One region of the Cytobacillus sp. FSL H8-0458 genome, then DNA from elsewhere that is predicted to be linked to it. Evidence: riboswitches for the same ligand, from Rfam matches in the RefSeq annotation. Region 1 holds a riboswitch; the other holds the start of a gene.
What was found. Region 1 has a riboswitch for ZMP and ZTP ahead of NYE23_RS04260 (bifunctional 5,10-methylenetetrahydrofolate dehydrogenase/5,10-methenyltetrahydrofolate cyclohydrolase). Riboswitches for the same ligand answer to the same signal wherever they lie in the genome.
Positions count from the first base shown of each region.

Region 2: another riboswitch for ZMP and ZTP. It lies ahead of NYE23_RS05425 (phosphoglycerate dehydrogenase); the one in region 1 lies ahead of NYE23_RS04260 (bifunctional 5,10-methylenetetrahydrofolate dehydrogenase/5,10-methenyltetrahydrofolate cyclohydrolase).

Region 1 covers NZ_JBBOBR010000001.1:825,431-833,280, reverse strand. Annotated here, with positions in the region: gene NYE23_RS04270 (DEAD/DEAH box helicase) at 1-311, opposite strand, end outside; gene NYE23_RS04265 (cold-shock protein) at 608-808, opposite strand; gene NYE23_RS04260 (bifunctional 5,10-methylenetetrahydrofolate dehydrogenase/5,10-methenyltetrahydrofolate cyclohydrolase) at 1,022-1,903, opposite strand; ZMP/ZTP riboswitch at 1,988-2,070, opposite strand; gene NYE23_RS04255 (hypothetical protein) at 2,641-3,129, opposite strand; gene NYE23_RS04250 (nucleoside hydrolase) at 3,310-4,269, opposite strand; gene NYE23_RS04245 (glycerol-3-phosphate dehydrogenase/oxidase) at 4,368-6,032, opposite strand; gene glpK (glycerol kinase GlpK) at 6,226-7,716, opposite strand; gene NYE23_RS04235 (MIP/aquaporin family protein) at 7,752-7,850, opposite strand, start outside.
Region 2 covers NZ_JBBOBR010000001.1:1,059,038-1,066,887, forward strand. Annotated here, with positions in the region: gene NYE23_RS05400 (polymer-forming cytoskeletal protein) at 1-168, shown strand, start outside; gene NYE23_RS05405 (spore germination protein) at 287-1,720, shown strand; gene NYE23_RS05410 (Ger(x)C family spore germination protein) at 1,765-2,937, shown strand; gene NYE23_RS05415 (GerAB/ArcD/ProY family transporter) at 2,956-4,059, shown strand; gene NYE23_RS05420 (hypothetical protein) at 4,068-4,277, opposite strand; ZMP/ZTP riboswitch at 4,529-4,607, shown strand; gene NYE23_RS05425 (phosphoglycerate dehydrogenase) at 4,675-5,874, shown strand; gene NYE23_RS05430 (sigma-70 family RNA polymerase sigma factor) at 6,065-6,739, shown strand; gene clpP (ATP-dependent Clp endopeptidase proteolytic subunit ClpP) at 6,766-7,347, shown strand; gene NYE23_RS05440 (GntR family transcriptional regulator) at 7,392-7,850, opposite strand, start outside.

The DNA of each region.
Region 1 (7,850 bases):
TAAACAGGAAGTGTCCGCACACCTTTTACCTGTCCTATACGGTTTAATTCTTCAGCTACCTGTACGGCAAGCTCCCTTGTTGGAGCAAGGACAAGTCCTTGAATTCCTTCGTTTAAATCAATCTGCTCTAAAAGCGGTACACCGAAAGCGGTGGTTTTTCCAGTTCCAGTCTGCGCCTGGCCAATCATGTCCTTCCCCTGCATTCCGATTGGAATAGCCTGTGCCTGAATTGGTGTTGGTTCCTCGAAGCCCATATTGGAAAGAGCTTTTACTATTTCATTACTTAAGCCAAAATCTGAAAAAGTTGTCAAAATATTTGTTCCTCCTTGAATTATATATGTTATTAGGTACTGAAAGACTGTTTTGTATAAAGACAATGACACTTTACTAGGCTTTCCAGTTTGCATCTCTTTTTTACATTTCCGTTTGCACTAATTTTAAACTTTTTGTAAGTGAAGAATTTTAATTGGGTGAAATGAAAAATACATATCCTAAAAGCAGGTATTGCAGAAGATCTGTTTTGAGGAATGCTGAAGGCTACAAAGTGGATAAGCAAACATAAAAAGGTGATGCATGATTAGACATGCATCACCTCATTTAAGCAAAATTATGCTTTTGTTACGTTAGCAGCTTGAGGTCCACGGTTACCTTCAACGATTTCGAAAGTTACGTCTTGACCTTCTTCTAAAGTTTTGAAACCTTCAGTTTGGATAGCGGAGAAGTGTACGAATACATCTTGACCTTCTGAAGATTCGATGAATCCGAAACCTTTTTCTGCATTAAACCATTTAACTTTACCTGTGTTCATTTGTGTTGCCTCCCAATAAGTTGTTTTTCACTATAATGTACCATATAAACTTAAACATAAAAAAGCCGCAGCTGCCAGAAATGAGGATGAACGATCGCCTACATTTCTTTGCAGCTACGACTACTTATCCAAAAAGTATATTACGAACTTTACAGCGTTAACCTAATAATAAACGACACCCATCTATAAGTCAATCCTTTTGAAGATCAATTTTTAATTAGGGATAAATTGACTATTTACGATTTTCTTGTTAGTTAGCGTCTTTTCCGCAGCCTGAACTGTATGTTTCAAAAGCATGGAAATCGTTACAGGTCCTACTCCACCAGGTACAGGTGTAATAGCAAATGCTTTTTCGAAACAGCTGTCATACTCTGCATCTCCAATATTTCCTTCATTATATCCGGCATCAAGAACAATGGCCCCTTCTTTAATCCATTCACCCTTAACAAAGTTAGGTTTTCCCACAGCTGCAACTACAATATCAGCCTGCTTTACAATCCGGGGCAGATCTTTGGTATATGAATGGCAGGTTGTGACCGTTGCATTTCGATTGAGTAAAAGGGCAGAAACCGGCTTGCCAAGGATTGGGCTTCTGCCGATGACAACAGCATGCATACCTTCAGCATTCAATTTATAATAATCCATAATCTCCAAAATAGCTGCAGGTGTACAGGACGGATATTCACCAAAGCCGAAAGCAGTTTGACCATATCCAAGGCTTGTAACACCATCTACGTCTTTTTCAATTGCAATGGCTTCAAAAGCTTTACGTTCATCGATATGTCCGGGTACAGGATGCTGGAGAAGGATTCCATGTACTGAAGGATCCTCGTTCAGTTCTGCAATTTTCTCCAGTAGTTCTTGTGTTGTTGTATCCTTTGACATATGAATACGTTTTGATAAAATACCTAGCTTTTCACATGCATTCCCCTTCATCCTTACATACGTTTCAGACGAAGGATCATCCCCCACTAAAATTGTGGCTAAACATGGCTCAACACCTTTTCCCTTTAATTCTTCAATTCGATTCTTTAATTGGTCTTTCACATGTTTTGCCACAACATTTCCATCAAGAGTAATTTTTTTTTCCGCCATGCATATTCCTCCTATAGGAAAAGCACCTATTCGGCTTGCGGGCTTTTCCATTTTGTTATGAAAAAAAGAGACAAGGGTATCCCTTATCTCTGCCCAGACGACCGGCTATACATAGACGCAGCTCCCCAGCGGTTGATTCCGCATTGTCGTCAGTCACTGCGATTTTGAAAAGCTATTCTATTAAGTAGATAATACCACAAAAACACAAATGTTCAAACTGAAATTTATTCAAATGTTCGTGTTTTTGCAAAGTAAATAAAAAAGGACAGCAAATACTGTCCTTATAAGTGATATATTTGAGTTAATTAATTATTACCTAAAACAATGAAAGCCCTTCCTCTCTTCCATCCTTGCGGCTCCGAGACCGCGCCAGTGGGAATCAGGTTGGTCGGAATCCTTTCCGACTTAGATGCTCTCTGAGATTTTAATATTAAATGGTAAGAAACTTACTGAAGTAAAAATACGGAGAAGTGTCTGGTTTACAGAAGATGATTAAGAAGAACATTCAGCATAAAGCTGTCCACACAAATTATTCTTAATTACAAACACATACTTACTCTTTCAAAATCCTAAAGAGCATAAAACATAATAAAAAGCCGCAGTTTCACTAGCAAGAAGGTTCGGCTGCCGAACATTCCATGTGAATTAACGACTTCAACAATATACCTCAAATACTTCAATCACTATATTATCTTATATGCGGTTATCTGTCAAGAAAAAATCTTGTCACCCTTAGATTAGCTTTCTCCTTTATACTCGGTTACATCAAAATAATCGGTTGTATCTTTATAGTCATTAAAACCTATATCCAGATCATGAAAATACCGGTGCAGTTTGATTAATACGTCTTTTTCCTTGGTGCCTGACTGCACAGTTTCTGCCAGACTTTTAATTGTGCCCAGGTCTGTCTGAAGGTCTTTATTCTCCGCTGATATTTTTTTAAGGGAGTTGACGATTAAATCAGCCTGCTCTTTTTGCTTAGGCCAGCTGACTTTACGGTCTCTTCCCCATCCAAGTGTTTCATTATAAAAAGTATGATTGGAGGCAATAAAGTCCCCTAAATCTTCGTACATTAATCCCTGTGCGGGTGCCTCCGCATTTGCCGAGGTCTTTTGCATCTTAGATTCATCCTTATTTAAAAAGACAAGCACACTGTACGCCAGGGCAATGGCTATGACCATTCCGAGAATTGAAAGAGTCATGTTTAATTTTTTATTTTTCAGCAATTTGAGAGCCTCCATTTGATTTTGATTAATGTTGCCGAAGAAATGGATTTATTGCCATTTTAATTATTTCGAAATAATCTTCCACTCACTGCAAATGTTTTCCATGTTAATACATTCTATGTGAACTTCCCATTCCCCTTCAACACAAATAAAAAAGCTTTTAACACAATGTGTCAAAAGCTATTTCTGATTTTTCTGAGAGAGAAAAACCTCCATAAAATCAATGATAAAAGGTTCCATGTCAAGCTCCATAGCGATATTATCAATTGTTTCCGGCGGTTCCTCTTCTGGTTTAGGCCTAAAATCAGCTATGCTTTTTCCTTTGGCCTTTCCAAACTGTTCAATTCTCACTCTTCGTTTAACATAGTTGACCAGATCGGGATTTGTAAGAACACTTAGAACAAGAACATCATGGAGAGGTGCACCCTGAATTCCCGGAACAAGCTTTTGGTAAGCTTCATAATAATAATCATAAGCCGGTTTGATTAAATCTTTAAAAGGTGACTGGGTATTACTTACAATAAAATTAATCGTCTCAGGCCGGATAATCGCTTTATTTGTTACATTCAGAGGAAATATATAAATGTTTTTAGCTTTTTCCAGCACTGAATCCGCTGCGATGGGGTCAGCATAAAAGTTGGCTTCTGCCTCTGGCGTTACATTTCCCGGAACCAGAAACGCACCGCCCATTAAATAAAATGCATTTACATCTTGATATGCATCCTTTCCATACAGAATGAGCGGCAGTGCCAAATCTGTCTGCCTTCCAACACCAACGATCACAAGATCATTTTTGTATTGATTCACAATTTCAATAATTTTGTCAATATCATATACCTTTATTTTGCTGCTAAAATTCTCCGGAGGCTGAATGGGCCCCAGTCCTTCCTCCCCATGAATTTCAGGATAAAAGACAGCGGTCTCACCCGATAATGGCCCGCTTGCCCCTGCTATAATAGGAATGTCCTCTCTGCCGGCAAGGTTCAGCAAATAGGCAGTATTATTAATGGATTCTTCTTTGGTTATGTTACCATAAGCGCTGACTACACCAACTAAATTAATCTCAGGATGCTGAAGGGCATACATTAGGGCAAGTGAATCATCAACCCCCGAGTCAACAAACATGAGAACATTGTACATAACCCACCTCCGCTACCTATTTATAATATAGTATGCCTGTGGAATGTCCCTTTTGTTTAAATTCACCTATTAAAATAAAACTCCCCGTCCGGAGAGTTTTATTCCTGATCAGCAGGCTTTATTGCAAAGCTTAGTTCCTGGTTCAGCTGGTTCTCAAAATTTCTTTCAGAAGCCTTATCCCATTTAAATGCATCAGCCATATATGATATTACTTGCCTTTGATAATTTCTTACCGTTTCAATATCAAAAAGAAGCGCTCCTGTTCTCCGGTTAAAAAAGTCAACAGGGGTGGCAGCCATTTCATGTTCAATTGCATATTTCAACTTTGCCCACAATACAATCGGCAGACCGTATTTCTCAGCTTCACTCCTGTCCGCTTCAATCATATTAAAAATGATGCCAACGTTAGAACCATACAAATTAACAAGGTGTTTGGACTGTTCAGCTGTTAAACCGATACTTGTACCTTTTTCAGTCTGGAACCCAATAAATTCCCGGAACTTGGATGATCCCCCTACATTTCCACCAGAAATGGGCAATGTTTTTGTAATACTGCTGCTAAATGTCCTATTCGATTCCTGTTTGAATTTTTCAGCAAGCAAATCAACAATGGTTTCGGCCATTTTCCGGTAGCCGGTCAATTTCCCGCCGGCAATTGTCAGCAAACCAGTATCAGACTCCCAAATTTCATCTTTACGTGATATTTCGGAAGGGTCTTTTCCTTCTTCCCAAATAAGCGGACGAACACCAGCCCAGCTTGATTCAATGTCATTCTCCGTTATTTTCACAGAAGGAAACATAAAGTTAATAGCGTTTATGATGTATGTTCTGTCACTTGCAGTCATTTTTGGATTTACGGGATCTGAATCATAGAATGTATCTGTTGTCCCCACATATGTTTTTCCGTTTCTAGGTATGGCAAATACCATCCTTTTGTCAGGAGTATCAAAGTACACAGCCTGTTTTAAAGGGAACTTTGATTGGTCAATTACCAAATGAACACCTTTAGTCAGACGCAGGGTCTTTCCTTTTCTGGAACCGTCTTTCTCACGTATAGAATCAACCCAGGGACCAGCAGCGTTGATGACCTTGTTCGCTCTGATTTCATGAATCTTTCCAGTCAGCTGATCTGCAGCAGCAGCTCCGCATACTTTACCTTGTTCATCATATAAAAGGTTCTCGACCTTCAAATAGTTAACTGGAAGAGCGCCTTTTTCTGCAGCAGCTTTCATTACCTCTATTGTAAGACGGGCATCATCGGTGCGGTATTCCACATAATAGCCCCCGCCTTTTAGTCCATCTTTTTTTATAAGCGGCTCTTTTGTTAAGGTTTCCCGGACATTGAGCATATTTCTGCGTTCAGACTTTCTGACGCCTGCAAGAAAATCGTAAACTCTCAGGCCGATTGAAGTTGAGAATTTTCCAAAGGTGCCCCCTTTATGCATTGGAAGCAGCATCCACTCCGGTGTAGTCACATGTGGGCCATTTTCATATACGATCGCCCGCTCCTTGCCGACTTCAGCTACCATTTTAACTTCGAATTGCTTAAGATATCTTAAGCCTCCGTGAACCAGTTTGGTTGAACGGCTGGAAGTTCCGGCTGCAAAATCCTGCATTTCAACGAGCGCCGTTTTCATTCCCCGTGTTGCAGCGTCCAAAGCAATCCCCGCTCCCGTTATGCCGCCGCCAATAATGAGAATATCAAATTCTTCTGCTGTAAGTGTATTTATCATGTCAGTACGATTTAAATTAGAAAATGTCATTGCTGTCTCCTCCTTGTCGAATAGCTGGTAGTTGTAACTACCCTTTTTAAGCAGGTAATAAAAAAGAGACCACAAAATACATTATCGATAAGACGATAATGATTTTGTGGTCTCTCCGCATCTCCTGCCGAACTATTAACTTAAGATTATTATAACATAAAAGATATAATTTGTGTAAACAACTTGCGTCTGATTATTTAAAGGCTATAGCTGCCTTTACAGCCTTTTTCCAGCCCTGATAAAGATTTTCACGCACTTGATCATCCATCGATGGATGATATGATTGGTCAATTGCCCACTGCTCAGCAATTTCCTCCTGTGATTTCCAGAACCCGACAGCCAATCCCGCAAGATAAGCTGCCCCAAGAGCGGTCGTTTCATTAATTACCGGCCTCTCTACAGGAACATTTAAAATATCTGACTGGAACTCCATCAGGAAATTATTTTTCACGGCACCGCCATCAGCTCTAAGCGTCTTAAGTTCAATGCCAGAGTCTGCTTCCATCGCAGAGAGGACATCTTTTGTCTGATAAGCAAGTGACTCAAGTGTCGCCCTGATAAAATGCTCTTTGGACGTTCCCCGCGTGACTCCGAATACTGCTCCCCTTACATCACTATCCCAATACGGAGTCCCAAGGCCTACAAAAGCTGGAACTACATATACTCCATCAGTCGAGTCCACTTTTTTGGCATAGCTTTCACTGTCCTTCGCATCCTTGAGCATTCTCATTCCATCACGCAGCCATTGAATAGCTGAGCCGGCAACAAAAATGCTGCCCTCCAATGCATATTCAATTTTCCCATCAAGCCCCCAGGCAATGGTTGTTAGAAGTCCATGTTCAGACTGCACGGCTTTTTCACCTGTGTTCATAAGCATGAAACAGCCTGTGCCGTAAGTGTTTTTAGCCATTCCTTTCTCGAAGCATGCTTGTCCAAACAGCGCAGCCTGCTGATCCCCCGCCGCCCCGGCGATCGGTACTTCCTTTCCGAAAAAGTGATAGTCAATGGTCTTGGCATACACCTCGGAAGATGGCTTCACTTCAGGAAGCATCGCTTTCGGGACTCCAAGAATATTCAGGAGCTCTTCATCCCACTTAAGTTCATGGATATTAAACATTAATGTGCGGGAGGCATTGGAGTAATCGGTCACATGTGCCTTCCCTCCAGATAGCTTCCAGATTAGCCATGTATCAATGGTTCCAAACAATAATTTTCCCTGTTCCGCTTTTTCCCTTGCCCCTTCCACATGATCCAATATCCATTTAACCTTTGTTCCGGAGAAATATGCATCAATTAATAGGCCGGTTTTTTCTCTGAACAGGTCGTTATAGCCTTTTTCTTTCAAGTCATCACAAATTTCGCTGGTCTGCCTTGACTGCCATACAATCGCATTATAAATCGGTGCTCCCGTTTCTTTATCCCAAACAACAGTTGTTTCCCTCTGGTTTGTGATGCCAATGCCGGCAATCTGTTCAGGCTTTATGCCGGATTCTGAAAAAACACCTGCTATTACCGATAAAATTGAACCCCATATTTCATTAGCATTATGTTCAACCCAGCCAGGCTTAGGAAAATGCTGTGTGAACTCTTTTTGTGCCGTGTGCACAATTTCCCCTTCTTTATTAAAAAGAATAGCCCGTGAACTTGTAGTTCCCTGATCTAATGATAAAATATACTTTTCCATTTTGGACCCCTCCCAATCTCGTTCAATACTCTTATTTATGCAGCCACTTTTGAAGAATCAACTTCTCCCGGCTGTTTTTTGCCAAAAATATACGAAAGAATTAATACTATTATATTAACACCCAGCACTGCCCA
Region 2 (7,850 bases), 230 kb from region 1:
ACTGAATTAATTGAAGGTGATGACATCGAACTTGAAGGCACCTCAGCTCTTATCGTCAGAGGCAAAAATGTTAAAATCGGCAAAAATTGCGAGATTGGACTAGTGGAATACTCCGAAGAATACGAATGTTCACCAGACTCAGAGGTAAAAGAATCCCGGTTAATATAGAATAATGAATGCCTAACCTGATTGGTTAGGTTTTTTTATTTAAAAAACAAGATATTCATAATCCAAATGGCGCCGGGCACACTAACAAACAAGACTCGTTTTCCAAAGGAGATTTACTGTGTTCCGGAAACATTTCAGTCACCATAAAAAGATAAGCAGGAGTATTCACTCTAATATTCAATACTTAACAGAGCAGTTTGGCAACAGCTCTGATCTATCAGTCCGAAATATAATACTTTCAAACCATGGGAAAGCAGCCATCATACATATCCAGGGGATCGTTGACGAACAAAGCTTACATGACAATGTTCTGCAGCCTATTCTCGCCTGCAGTCATGAACAAAAATCTATTCAAAATTGGTCCGGGGAAATAACTCAGATCATTTCAGTATCTAAAGTAAATACCATTAATGAATGGTCCGAAATAGTGGACGGTCTGCTGAGCGGGGACACGGTTATTTTGATAGAGGGGCATTCAGAGGCGATCCTTGCCGGAACAAGAAAGATTCAATCAAGAACTATTACAGAACCTACCACACAAACGGTGGTGAAGGGGCCAAAAGATGGATTTACAGAGAATTTAGGTACGAATATTTCGCTGATTCGTGCCAGAATACAAAATAACCAGTTAAGAATTGAACAGACAAAAGCAGGGAAAGTAACCAAAACCGATATAGGGATCTTATATATGGAAGGCATAGCAAAAGAAGAAATCGTTAAGGAAGTGAAGGAAAGAATCAGTAAAATCGATATGGACAGTATATTGGACACAAATTATGTGGAAGAAGCTTTAAAGGACAACAGAAAAACGATCTTTCCTCTCTTCCAGAATTCAGAGAGGCCAGACGTGGTCTCCGCTAACCTTTTAGAAGGCAAAATAGCGATCATTATACAGGGGACACCATTTGCATTGATTCTCCCGGCTGTTTTTATTCAATTTTTTCACTCTCCTGAGGACTATTATGCCAATTACCTGGTGAGTTCCTTTTTAAGACTCATTCGGGTTGGCTCGTTCTTCGTTAACATGTATGCCTCGGCCATTTATTTGGCCCTGATTACGCATCACCATGGCTTAATCCCTACTACTTTAATGGTGACGCTCATGGCACAAAGAGAACAGGTTCCGTTTCCGGCCATTGTGGAATTACTGGTAATGGAGCTAGCCTTCGAAGTCCTGCGGGAAGCCGGGATTCGAATGCCAAGGGCCATTGGTCCGGCTGTTTCCATTGTAGGGGCACTTATTCTCGGGCAGGCTGCAGTCGAAGCAGGCTTTGTTTCAGCGGCAATTGTAATCATCGTGGCGACGACAGCTATCTCAAGCTTCACACTGCCTAACCCTAATATTGTGAATACAGCACGCGGAATGCGTTTCATTCTTATTTTTGCCGCTGCTTTTATTGGATTCTATGGAATTATCCTGTTTTCATTATGCATTATTCTTCACCTTTGCAGCCTTAAATCAGTAGGAGTCCCATATCTCACTCCATTCTCACCGGTCAGGGTCAGCGGTTTGAAAGACAGTTTAGCCAGGATAGGGACCTCATCAAAGTGAGGCTCATTGATCCGGAAGTCAATTAAAAGAGCAGGGATGAACTTATGAGAAAAGGCATTTCGGTCATGTTGATAATTGGTTTACTAACGGGCTGTTCTAATTACAGAGATTTAAATGAAGTCGGTTTAATAATCGCCATCGGCATAGACCTCCCACAGGAAAGGGAATCAGGCTATCGGGTCACGTATCAAGTAATCAATCCGGGTTATTTTTCTCAAAATGGGGGTGGAAACAGCCTTCCAGTTATCAATTACACAGTCGAAGCAGAAACGTTTATTGAAGCCTACCGGATGGCGTCTTTAATCATTCCAAGAGAGAACAGTGTTACTCATCTTTCTTTGATTGTAATAGGAGAAGCTCTTGCAAGAGAGGGGCTGGGGCTAATATTTGATGTGTTTGAAAGAGGTGAATCACGCTCTTCGTTTCCTGTTTTTATCGCAAGGGACACGACTGCAGAGGAAGTTCTGGGGGTCATCGAGCCGCTCGAATCCAATCCAACGAAAAGCATCATCAGCACCAGCGAGAATAATGAAAAAATGTACGCCATCTCAGAAATCGTTCCCATTTACCGGGCCATCTCCCTTTTATCAGGTGAAGGACAGAACCTTATGCTTTCAGGCATTCATTTGAACAAACCGCTTAAATCTCAGAACCAGACGGATAACCTGCAGGACATCAAGCCTCCGGTGGTAGAGGTAACTGGCTTGGCACTGTTTAAAAAAGATCAATTAGCCGGCTGGTTTGACGGCAAAATCGCAAGAACAGCCCATTTAATCAACTCAGCCGCTGAATATACATCCTTTCCGCTGCCATGTAACAGTAAAAAAAATATGACCGTCACGACAAAAGGAATAAAGTCGACCATTAAGACAGAGTTAAATCAAAAACCGACCCTGACAGTTGACACAGATATTAAGGGCTATATTGCTGAACTGGAATGCTATATAAAAATTGATAATGATGAAGAAATTAGAAAGATTGAGAAAAAATTAGAGAAAGAGGCAGAAAGCCAAATAAGGGAAACAATAAAAATGGCGCAGGAAATGGAAACTGATGTATTCGGTTTCGGCAGAAAACTATCAGTAAATAATCCGAATTACTGGAAAAAACATAAAAAAGAATGGAATAAGCTATTTAGAAATGCGGATATTGAAGTAAATGTGAATGCGAAAATCTCGAACGCAGGGCTGCTGACAGATCCATATAAACTACAATAATTTTGGATGTGAAGTAAAATGCCAAAAGATAAGATTGATGGGATACAATTATTCTGTTTGATGGTCCTTTTTATGTTTGGGACAGCTGTGTTTCTGGATCTTGGAAGCGGAGCCCGCCAGGACGCATGGATCGTTACGATTCTTTCACCCATTGCAGGGCTGGCAATCTTTGCTGTTTACTATCGTCTTTACAGACAGCATCCGGATTTGCCGCTGACAGAGTACGTGAAAAAAATTTTAGGAAAATACCTGGGAAGCCTTATAAGCTATATGTACATCATCTATTTCATTTATATCGCGTCCAGGGTTTTGCGTGATGTAGAAGAATTGCTGATCAGTTCACCTTATGCCAAAACCTCCATTATTACGCTGGGCATCTGTATGGTTTTTGCATTGGTATATGCGGTCCATTTAGGTTTTGAGGTATTTGCAAGAGCAGGGATTATCTGCTTTGCCGTCATGACAGTCACTTTATTGCTAATCCTGATATTCTATGTGATCAGTGACTTGATTCACCTGGAAAATTTACGGCCTGTTTTGGCTAATGGGTGGAAGCCGGTCATCAGGGAGATTTTTCCGGTTAATATGACGGTTCCTTATGGAGAGTTGATTTTATTTACGATGATCCTTCCTTTAATGAAACGAAAGACAAAGATTTTGAAGACAGGAAGTATGGCAATTGCTTATGTTGGCATTTATTTAACCCTTAATACTATGCTCTTAATTTGTATTCTTGGTGCAGACCTCCTTGAGCGTTCGGCCTTCCCGGCACTGGCTGCTGTTGGCTATATTCAGATTGGGGGATTTATTCAGCGTCTGGATCCTCTTATCATCCTATTGATTGTATTTCTGGGGTTTATTAAAGTGGGCCTGTTCTTCTATTGTGCGGTAATCGGAATGAATAACCTTTTTAAAATGAAACCAAATGTATTTACATCCTATTTTATGGGCGGGATTATTTGTCTTTCTTCCATTATGATTGCACCAAGCTATCAAACACATCTGGATGAAGGATTAAAAGTAGTCCCTTATTTGCTGCATATTGCTTTCCAATTTGCCATTCCTTCCGCATTGCTCGTATTGGCAGCAATCCGGCGTAAATGGAAACAGGGAAAAGTGTAAAATAGCAGTTATTTGTTCTTTTTACTTAAAGAGAACATAACAAATAAACCAAGGATAAAAATTACGATAAGAAAGTAATCTTCACCATGTGCGGAAGACAGGACAATTTTTATGCTTTCCCAGGATTCAAATAATGAATGATCCTGGATATAATCAAGAGAAACAATGAGGCCGATGGTGCCGGCTAAGAGTGATAAGAGAATGAATATAGCACGCAAATGATTCACCCACAGGTATTAGGATATGTATTAGGTTTAACATGTTTTTTCTTTTATAAACTTAATAGGAACCGAGTGCGGCGGGATATTACGAAATGAATAAGGGATAAAAGCCTGTTCTGCAGCATGATGGACAAATTTAGAAAAATATACTTTATTATTCATTGGAAAATAAATAATTTTTTTATTTTTGTAAGCGCTTTAAAGGGTTGAAGTTTTCAGAAGACTTTGATAAGATTTAAAAAACCGAAAAGGCTATGTGTAACTGGCGAGACGCGGATCACCGCGGGGGAGCACATAGTGTCGAAGCCGTTCGCCTGGGCAGAGGTAAGGGATTCTACCCTTGCCTCTTTCTGTTTTAAAATCTGACAAAGTTAGTTGAAAAGGGGAGAATCCAGTGAGTACAATGACTTTAGACAAAGTGAAGACGATTAAAACACTGAATGCCATTGCGCCAAGCGGTCTTGAAGTATTTAACAAGGATCATTTTACAATTGATAATGAAAGCGGCAATCCGGATGCGATTGTTCTTCGCAGCTTTAATATGCATTCTATGGAATTTGGAGATCAATTAAAAGCAATCGCCCGTGCAGGTGCAGGTGTGAATAATATCCCGGTGGAGAAATGCACTGAGCAGGGAATTGTCGTGTTTAATACACCTGGCGCCAATGCGAATGCAGTAAAAGAAATGGTGCTTACCTCCTTAATGGCTTCATCCAGGAATCTTTTTGCCGGCATCGCCTGGACCAAAACGCTGAAAGATGAAGGAGACCAGATCCCTAAGCTTGTAGAAGCAGGGAAGAAGCAATTTGTCGGAAAAGAAATTAAGGGGAAAACGCTGGGGGTCATCGGTTTGGGAGCAATCGGGGCACTTGTGGCCAATGATGCACTTGAACTTGATATGGATGTCGTTGGCTTTGATCCATTTATTTCTGTCGACACGGCCTGGAACCTGTCCCGCAATGTTCAGCGTGCCATGAGCATCGAGCAGGTGTTTGCAGAATCTGACTATATCACTGTGCATGTTCCATTAACCGATGATACAAGGGAAATGTTCAATGAAGATGCGTTTGGCATGATGAAAAAGGGTGTTCACATCCTGAATTTCTCACGCGGAGAGCTTGTGAATGAAGCAAATATGGCAGCTGCCCTTGAAAGCGGAAAAGTGGGCAAGTATATTACAGACTTCCCAAATGAACATATCCTGAAAATGAAAAACACAGTGGCCATTCCGCACCTTGGCGCATCAACGAAGGAATCAGAGGAAAACTGCGCAGTCATGGCAGCACGCCAGGTGAAGCACTTCCTAGAAACAGGCAATGTCAAAAACTCAGTGAACTTCCCAAATGCAGCACTTCCTTACACAGGCAAGCGGCGTGTTACTGCTTTTCATAAAAACATCCCAAATATGGTCGGCCAGATTACACTTGCCATTTCAAGCTACCAGCTGAATATCGCAGACATGGTGAACCGAAGCCGCGGTGAATATGCGTACACCATGATCGATATCGATAACAAGGTGAATGGCGATGTGATTCCTGGACTGCTTGAGCAGATTAACCAGATTGAAGGTATTATTACGTCCCGGATTATATAAGAAGGCAGCCTCAATTCCGATGGATTGGGGCTTTTTTTGAATGCACACAGAACTAAACTTAAAATAGTATAGGAGCAGTATAAAATTAGCCATCCTCAGAATAAACTGATAAAAATTTAAATCCCCCGTATCTTTTTGTTCTCTTATTCCGTTATAGAAGCAGAGATGTATTAAAGGAGTGAACAGATTTATGAAGCATGGGAAAGTTCAGGCTGAATCAAGGAGTTCCTTAAAGCAGAAGGAAAGCTGTATTGCAGATATCTATCCTTCACTGCAGAGATATAGCCGGTTTCTTGCACAGAACCGCTGGGATGGGGACGATCTTGCCCATGAAGCAATCGTCCGCGCTTATAAAAACTATTCGCCTGAGAAAATTAATCAGGCTCTTTTAAAGAAGATTGTTTATAATTGCTGGATTGACACTCTTCGAAACAGGAAGCGGGAGCAACTGGAAGAGTCGCCTGAAGGTGAAAAGAAGAATTCCAGCCCCAGTGGAGGAGAAGCAATCAGCCATCTCATTAATCGTCTAACATTAAAGCAGGCAGTTATTTTTACGCTGAAGGAAGGGTTTCGATACAAAACTAAAGAAATTGCTGATATCCTGCAGACTACTGAATTTGCAGTGAAGTCCGCGCTGAACCGTGCACGGAGGCAGCTTCAACACGCAGTTGAAAATAAGACTGAGGATATTTTTACAAATGAGGACGAAGAAAAGCTTTTTCATCTGATGCAGCAATCAGTAGCCGCTGAAGACCCATCCATCCTAATACAATCCATCCCTTTCCTGGAATCCCTGGAAAGCTATTCGAAGAAGCCTGTTCTGCCCGTTTCATCTCCTTCTAATACTCTCTGTATGGCGGCATAGATCCGCAAAGAACAGGAGGGATAAAGATGACAGCAATACCATATGTCATTGAGCAGTCAAGCAAGGGAGAACGTTCCTACGATATTTACTCACGGCTTTTAAAAGACCGGATTATCATGATTGGTGAAGAAATTAATGATGTGGTTGCCAATAGTGTGATTGCCCAGCTGCTATTTCTTGCAGCGGAATCTCCTGAAAAGGATATCTCTCTTTATATTAATAGTCCGGGCGGTTCGACAACCGCAGGGTTTGCCATCTTTGACACGATTCAATATATAAAGCCTGATGTGAGAACGATTTGCACTGGAATGGCTGCGTCATTTGGGGCGATGCTTCTGCTGGCAGGGAAAAAAGGAAAACGCTACAGTTTGCCGAATAGTGAAATCATGATTCATCAGCCGCTTGGCGGAGCGAGGGGGCAGGCGACCGAAATCGAAATTTCGGCGAAGCGGATTTTAAAACTGAGGGAGCACATCAATGGAATTATTGCAGAACGAACTGGCCAGCCTGCAGAAAAAGTGGCTCGGGATACGGACCGTGATTATTTCATGACTGCCGAAGAAGCAAAGGAATACGGGATTATTGATGAAATTATCTATAAAAGCTAGGTAAAAAGAAAAAGCAGCCGATGGTGGCTGCTTTTTCCGTTTGATTATTTTTCCCCGGAGTAGTACTCGTCAATTGCCCGAAGCCAATTGACACGTGCGATATTTCCGGCCTTTTCTCTGTCTTTTTGTTCAAAAGCTTTTAATATATCTTCATGTTCTTCAATAGAACGTTCTTTTAGAATAATGGTTTTATTATAGTATAGCCGCATGACATGGGCCTGCAGCATGGAAGCTGTATTAGAAATATAAGGATTCTGGGCAAGCTCGATAATGATATTATGAAACTTCTCATCCTGCTTCAAAGCTGAGAAGGTATCTCCCGCCATAAGAGCTTTGGCGAATTTATGATTGATGTCCCTGAGAATATTGATTGTCTCCTGGCTGATAACAGGAGCTGCCAATTCTGCAGCTAGAGCCTGAAGTACGCCTAAAGGGGGCAGGATCTTGCTGATATCTTCCGGGTTAACTGACGTGACTTGAGTTCCCACACCGGGGAACATTTC